DNA from 3 places in the Streptomyces sp. NPDC005805 genome. Region 2 is predicted to be linked to each of the others. Evidence: predicted binding sites of a transcription regulator. Region 2 holds the regulator's gene; each other region holds the start of a gene.

Region 1 (2,267 bases), on a different contig from region 2:
GTTAGGCGCGGTAGAGTCTGGGAAACCCCGGCCGCGCAGCGGGAGAGCATTTGAGCCGCACCGCAAGAAAGCGGCCAAACTCTGCGATCGAATTGCCTCAATAGTGCCGCTTTGTCGGGCCCGACTTGCCCCGGAATTCAGCGGATTGGTACGGATCGAACGATCGGTCCTGCCTGGATTTCTCGTCCGATTGACCTGTTGCAGAGGGCAGTTGTGCAGATACATTCAGCCGCGGTCGACGCGTTCCGGCGCACACCCCTCCTGTCGGGGTGAGGTCTGACCCGGGTCCGCGAAGTGCGGTCCTGCGCAAGGGCCAGTAATAGGGGAGTTAGGCATGGCTCAGGGCACCGTCAAGTGGTTCAACGCGGAGAAGGGGTACGGCTTCATCGCGGTCGACGGTGGTGCGGATGTTTTCGTCCACTACAGCGCGATTCAGATGGACGGATACCGCACCCTTGAAGAGGGTCAGCGGGTCGAGTTCGAGATCTCGCAGGGCCAGAAGGGTCCGCAGGCGGACATGGTCAAGCTCGCCGTCTGATCCGACTGATCCAGGCGCGTTCGGCCACCGACGCACTCACGCCGAGGGGCCCGCATCCCGACCACCGGGATGCGGGCCCCTCGCGCATGCCCGCGCCCACCCGCCGCCCTCCATGGTCTTCGAAGGCGCTTGCACTCACCGGGGTCGAGTGCTAATCATTGGCGTTAGCACTCTCCGAGTGAGAGTGACAGAACTTGGATCGGGTCGGTGTGGCCCGCGGGCCGTGCGGGGCAAGGAACCGCAGGGCGCGCAGGCCGGCCGTCGCGGGCGCCGGACGCGATCCGATGCAATCCTCCCCCGTTGCCTTCGGCGCGGGGGGACCCACAGGTCCGGGAGGACACTTCACATGGCCAAGATCATCGCGTTCGACGAGGAGGCACGGCGCGGTCTCGAGCGCGGGATGAACCAGCTCGCCGACGCCGTCAAGGTCACCCTTGGTCCCAAGGGTCGCAACGTCGTCCTTGAGAAGAAGTGGGGCGCCCCCACGATCACCAACGATGGTGTCTCCATCGCCAAGGAGATCGAGCTCGAGGACCCGTACGAGAAGATCGGCGCCGAGCTGGTCAAGGAAGTCGCCAAGAAGACGGACGACGTCGCCGGTGACGGTACGACCACCGCGACCGTCCTCGCCCAGGCGCTCGTCCGCGAGGGTCTGCGCAACGTCGCCGCCGGCGCCAACCCGATGGCCCTGAAGCGCGGCATCGAGAAGGCCGTCGAGGCCGTCTCCGGTGCGCTGCTGGAGCAGGCGAAGGATGTCGAGACCAAGGAGCAGATCGCTTCCACGGCCTCCATCTCCGCCGCCGACACCCAGATCGGCGAGCTGATCGCCGAGGCCATGGACAAGGTCGGCAAGGAAGGCGTCATCACCGTCGAGGAGTCCCAGACCTTCGGTCTGGAGCTGGAGCTCACCGAGGGTATGCGCTTCGACAAGGGCTACATCTCGGCGTACTTCGCCACCGACATGGAGCGTATGGAGGCGTCCCTCGACGACCCGTACATCCTGATCGTCAACTCCAAGGTCAGCAACGTGAAGGACCTCCTTCCGCTGCTGGAGAAGGTCATGCAGTCCGGCAAGCCGCTGCTGATCATCGCCGAGGACGTCGAGGGCGAGGCCCTGTCGACCCTGGTCGTCAACAAGATCCGCGGCACCTTCAAGTCCGTCGCCGTCAAGGCCCCGGGCTTCGGCGACCGCCGCAAGGCCATGCTGAACGACATCGCCATCCTCACCGGCGGTACGGTCATCTCCGAGGAGGTCGGCCTCAAGCTGGAGAACGCCGGCCTGGACCTGCTGGGCCGCGCCCGCAAGGTCGTCATCACCAAGGACGAGACCACCATCGTCGACGGTGCCGGTGACAGCGACCAGGTCGCCGGTCGGGTCAACCAGATCCGCGCCGAGATCGAGAACAGCGACTCGGACTACGACCGCGAGAAGCTCCAGGAGCGCCTCGCGAAGCTGGCCGGCGGCGTGGCCGTCATCAAGGCCGGCGCCGCGACCGAGGTCGAGCTCAAGGAGCGCAAGCACCGCATCGAGGACGCCGTGCGCAACGCCAAGGCGGCCGTCGAGGAGGGCATCGTCGCCGGTGGTGGCGTGGCCCTGCTCCAGGCCTCCGCGGTCTTCGAGAAGCTGGAGCTGGACGGCGACGAGGCGACCGGCGCCAACGCCGTGAAGCTCGCGCTGGAGGCCCCGCTGAAGCAGATCGCCGTCAACGGTGGTCTCGAGGGCGGCGTC
Region 2 (2,267 bases):
CCGCCCAGGTCGAGGGTGCACTCCCCGGTGACCGTGTGCCCGGGCAGCACCAGGGCGCCGACTGCCTCGGCCGCCTCCTCGGGCGGGACGCCCTGGCGCACCGCGTCCGCGCGGAGCGCGTCCCGCTCCCGGGCCATCAGGGCGTCCGCGCCCACCGCCGCGTGCACGGCGGCCCCGGGGAAGGCCGGGGTGCCGAGGACATGATCGAAGTGGGGGTGGCTCAGTGCGATGTGCGTCACGTGCGGCACGGGCGCGGCGGGGGAGTCCGGGGCCTCGCCGAGCAGGGCCGCGACCTGGGCGCGCAGCGCCGCCCCCTCGCGGAGCGAGGAGCCCGTGTCGTAGAGCAGTGCCGCGTCCCGCCCGACGACCAGGCCGACGGTCGCGTCCCAGACCGGGAGTCTGCGCCGCCCCACCCCGTCCGCCAGCCGCTCCCAGCCCGCCGCTTCCCAGGCGATGTCCCGTGCCGCGCCGATACCCGTAGCCATGCCCCGACGCTATCCGTCCCGCGCACCGGCGGGTGCGGGGGCGGGCGGTGTGACGAGTCGCGCGCCGCCGCCCTTGCTAGGGGTGTACCCGGCAGCCGTACACTGGCCGGGGCACCGCTGGCACTCGGACGCAACGAGTGCCAGCCGACCCGGAGGCGCCCCGGAGACGGCCCGGACGGCACGCGGACGCCCCCGGGAAGCCGGGAAGCACGACGAACGAACCTCGGACCCCGAGGCCGCCACGAACCACCGCTGGAGGTGCGCGATGCTCAGCGAACGCAGGCTGGAGGTGCTGCGCGCCATCGTCCAGGACTACGTGGGCACCGAGGAGCCGGTCGGCTCCAAGGCGCTGACCGAGCGGCACCGGCTCGGTGTCTCCCCGGCCACCGTGCGCAACGACATGGCGGTGCTGGAGGAGGAGGGCTTCATCGCCCAGCCCCACACCAGCGCCGGCCGCATCCCCACGGACAAGGGCTACCGCCTCTTCGTCGACAAGCTCGCCGGGGTGAAGCCGCTGTCCGCGCCCGAGCGCCGGGCCATCCAGAACTTCCTCGACGGCGCGGTCGACCTCGACGACGTCGTCGGCCGCACGGTGCGGCTGCTCGCGCAGCTCACCCGGCAGGTCGCGGTCGTGCAGTACCCCTCGCTGACCCGGTCCACCGTCCGGCACGTGGAGCTGCTGTCCCTGGCGCCCGCCCGGCTGATGCTGGTGCTGATCACCGACACCGGCCGGGTCGAGCAGCGGATGGTCGACTGCCCGGCCCCGTTCGGCGAGAGCGCGCTCGCGGACCTGCGCGCCCGGCTCAACAGCCGTGTGGTGGGCCGCCGTTTCGCGGATGTGCCGCAGCTCGTGCAGGATCTGCCGGAGTCCTTCGAGGCGGAGGACCGCGGCACGGTCTCCACGGTGCTGGCGACGCTGCTGGAGACCCTGGTCGAGGAGACCGAGGAGCGGCTGATGATCGGCGGCACCGCCAATCTGACCCGCTTCGGACACGACTTCCCCCTGACGATCAGGCCGGTGCTGGAGGCGCTGGAGGAGCACGTGGTGCTGCTCAAGCTCCTCGGCGAGGCCCCGGAATCGGGCGTGACCGTGAGAATCGGGCATGAGAATGCCCACGAGGGACTGAACTCCACGTCCGTCGTCTCGGTCGGTTACGGTTCGGGCGGCGAAGCAGTCGCCAAACTCGGCGTGGTCGGACCGACCCGCATGGACTACCCCGGAACGATGGGAGCGGTACGCGCAGTGGCACGTTACGTCGGACAGATCCTGGCGGAGTCGTAAGTGGCCACGGACTACTACGCCGTACTCGGCGTACGCCGCGACGCATCGCAGGACGAGATCAAGAAGGCGTTCCGCCGTCTCGCCCGTGAGCTCCACCCGGACGTGAACCCGGACCCGAAGACGCAGGAGCGCTTCAAGGAGATCAACGCCGCGTACGAGGTGCTCTCGGACCCGCAGAAGAAGCAGGTCTACGACCTCGGCGGGGACCCGCTCTCCCAGGCCGGGGGCCCCGGTGCGGGCGGCTTCGGCGCGGGCGGTTTCGGGAACTTCTCCGACATCATGGACGCCTTCTTCGGCACGGCCTCGCAGCGCGGACCGCGCTCGCGCACCCGCCGGGGGCAGGACGCCATGATCCGTCTGGAGGTCGAGCTCAACGAGGCGGCCTTCGGCACCACCAAGGACATCCAGGTCGACACGGCGGTCGTCTGCAACGGCTGCTCCGGCGAGGGCGCGGCCCCCGGCACCTCGGCGCAGACCTGCGACATGTGCCGCGGGCGCGG
Region 3 (2,267 bases), on a different contig from region 2:
GATGGAGGAGATCTTGCCCTGGTGGATCAGGATGTACGGGTCGTCGAGGACGGCCTCCATGCGCTCCTGGTCGGTCACCATGTACGGCGACAGGTAGCCCTTGTCGAAGGCCATGCCCTCGGTGAAGTCCAGCTCCAGACCGAAGGTGTTGGACTCCTCGACGGTGATGACACCGTCCTTGCCGACCTTGTCCATCGCCTCGGCGATGAGCTCGCCGACCTGCTGGTCCTGCGCGGAGAGCGCGGCGACGGCGGCGATGTCGGACTTCTCGTCGATCGGGCGCGCGGTCGCCAGCAGTTCGTCGGAGACGGCCTTGACGGCGGCGTCGATGCCCTTCTTCAGGGCGGCCGGGGAGGCGCCGGCGGCGACGTTGCGCAGACCCTCGCGGACCAGGGCCTGGGCCAGCACGGTGGCGGTGGTGGTGCCGTCACCCGCGATGTCGTTGGTCTTGGTCGCCACCTCCTTCACCAGCTGGGCGCCGAGGTTCTCGTACGGGTCCTCGACCTCGACCTCGCGGGCGATGGTCACACCGTCGTTGGTGATGGTGGGAGCGCCGAACTTCTTGTCGATGACGACGTTGCGGCCGCGGGGGCCGATCGTCACCTTGACGGTGTCGGCAAGCTTGTTGACGCCGCGCTCAAGGGCGCGACGGGCGTCCTCGTCGAACTTCAGGATCTTCGCCATGGAGCTTTCTCAAGTCCTCTCGAAACGAGCCGCGCCCCTCGCCGCCCGGCAATCAGCGGGGTGACCAGGGGCGCGGTTCGAAAGCAAATCGGTGAATTACTTCTCGACGATCGCGAGCACGTCGCGAGCCGAGAGGACGAGGTACTCCTCGCCGCTGTACTTCACTTCGGTGCCGCCGTACTTGCTGTAGAGCACGACATCGCCGACGTTCACGTCGAGCGGAAGACGCTCGCCGTTCTCGAAGCGGCCCGGGCCCACGGCCAGGACGACGCCCTCCTGGGGCTTCTCCTTGGCGGTGTCCGGAATAACCAGGCCAGAGGCCGTGGTCTGCTCGGCGTCGAGCGGCTGGACCACAATGCGGTCCTCGAGCGGCTTGATGGCAACCTTGGAGCTGGCGGTCGTCACGATCCGACCTCCCCCTTCGGAGATCTCACGGGGTCAATTGATCTGAGGTGGCGACCAGGTGGATCCGTCGTCGCGGGTGCCGGACCTGCCCGTCGCTGTGTTGGCACTCTCCAGTGGTGAGTGCCAGGAGCGAGACTATGACTGCGATTAGCACTCGGTCAAGCGGAGTGCCAATACAGCCCTCCGCGGCGCGGCGCGGAGGGCTGTATCGGTGTCGCGCCCCTGACCCGGGCGCGCGGTTCAGACGTAGTCCTCCAGCTTGGCCACGGCGTACCCCTTGTCGGTGACCGTCCGCATGACCTGGCGGATCATGTCGGGCATCGAGCCCTTCCAGGCCCCCTTGCCGCGGAAGTGGGTGAGGATGATGTCGCCCGGGTGCAGGTCCCGGTCCCACTCGCGCCACTCCATGCGGTCCGGGAACGCCTCGGCCGCCCACAGCGGCACCGCCTCGACGCCGCAGGACTTGGCGACCCGCAGCGTGTCGCCGTTGTAGTTGCCGTACGGCGGGCGGAACAGGCGCGGCCGGGTGCCGTAGCGCTTCTGGAGCTTCTCCTGCTGGCCGCAGATCTCGCGCTTCTGCTGCGCGTACGACAGGCCCGGCAGATAGCGGTGGTTGAGGGTGTGGTTGTGCAGCGCCACCCCGCTGTCGCGCATCTTCTCGAAGTAGGCGTAGTCGTCGTTGATGACGTAGTCGCTGAGGAAGGCGCTGTACGGGATCCGGAGCTCGGACAGCATCCGCAGCAGTTCCGGGTCCTTCTCCGCGCCGTCGTCGATCGTCAGGAAGACGATCTTCTCCTTGGTGGGGACGGTGGTGAAGACGGGCGGCAGACCCGCGCCGCCGGTGACCTCGAAGCCCTTGCGGGTGGTGATGCGCGGTTTGGCGGCGGGGGGCGGGGGCGCGGCGAGCGGGGTCTTGGCCAGGCCCCACTTCTTCGCCGCGACCGCGCGGGCCGCCTGGGCGCGGCGCACCTTCTCGGCCTGCACGGCCAGGGCACCGGCCGCCCCTTCCTCCTCGGCGGCCCGGCGCTCCTCCTCGGCCCTGGTGCCGGCCGCGGGGGTCGCGGCCGGGTCCGTCCCGCGCGTCTCGGCGGCGCAGCCCGCGCCCAGGGCGGCGACGACGAACGCCGCGAGGGCCGCTCGCACACGAAAAGTCATCAGCTTTCCCTTTTGTCGTACTA

What was found. Region 2 encodes HrcA, which represses chaperone genes, less so after heat shock. Its sites were predicted from a motif close to TTNGCACTCNGNNNNNCNGAGTGCNAA; they were not measured.
Region 1: a site for HrcA is predicted at 703-729, ahead of groL (chaperonin GroEL). Genes of this name have one in related genera too.
Region 3: a site for HrcA is predicted at 1,237-1,263, ahead of groES (co-chaperone GroES). Genes of this name have one in related genera too.

The regions. Positions count from the first base shown of each region.
Region 1 is NZ_JBEXXN010000060.1:42,691-44,957, reverse strand. It holds gene ABZ457_RS25955 (cold-shock protein) at 335-538, shown strand; gene groL (chaperonin GroEL) at 885-2,267, shown strand, end outside.
Region 2 is NZ_JBEXXN010000040.1:26,694-28,960, forward strand. It holds gene ABZ457_RS21305 (MBL fold metallo-hydrolase) at 1-485, opposite strand, end outside; gene hrcA (heat-inducible transcriptional repressor HrcA) at 751-1,767, shown strand; gene dnaJ (molecular chaperone DnaJ) at 1,768-2,267, shown strand, end outside.
Region 3 is NZ_JBEXXN010000004.1:82,721-84,987, forward strand. It holds gene groL (chaperonin GroEL) at 1-684, opposite strand, end outside; gene groES (co-chaperone GroES) at 781-1,089, opposite strand; gene ABZ457_RS04000 (polysaccharide deacetylase family protein) at 1,330-2,244, opposite strand.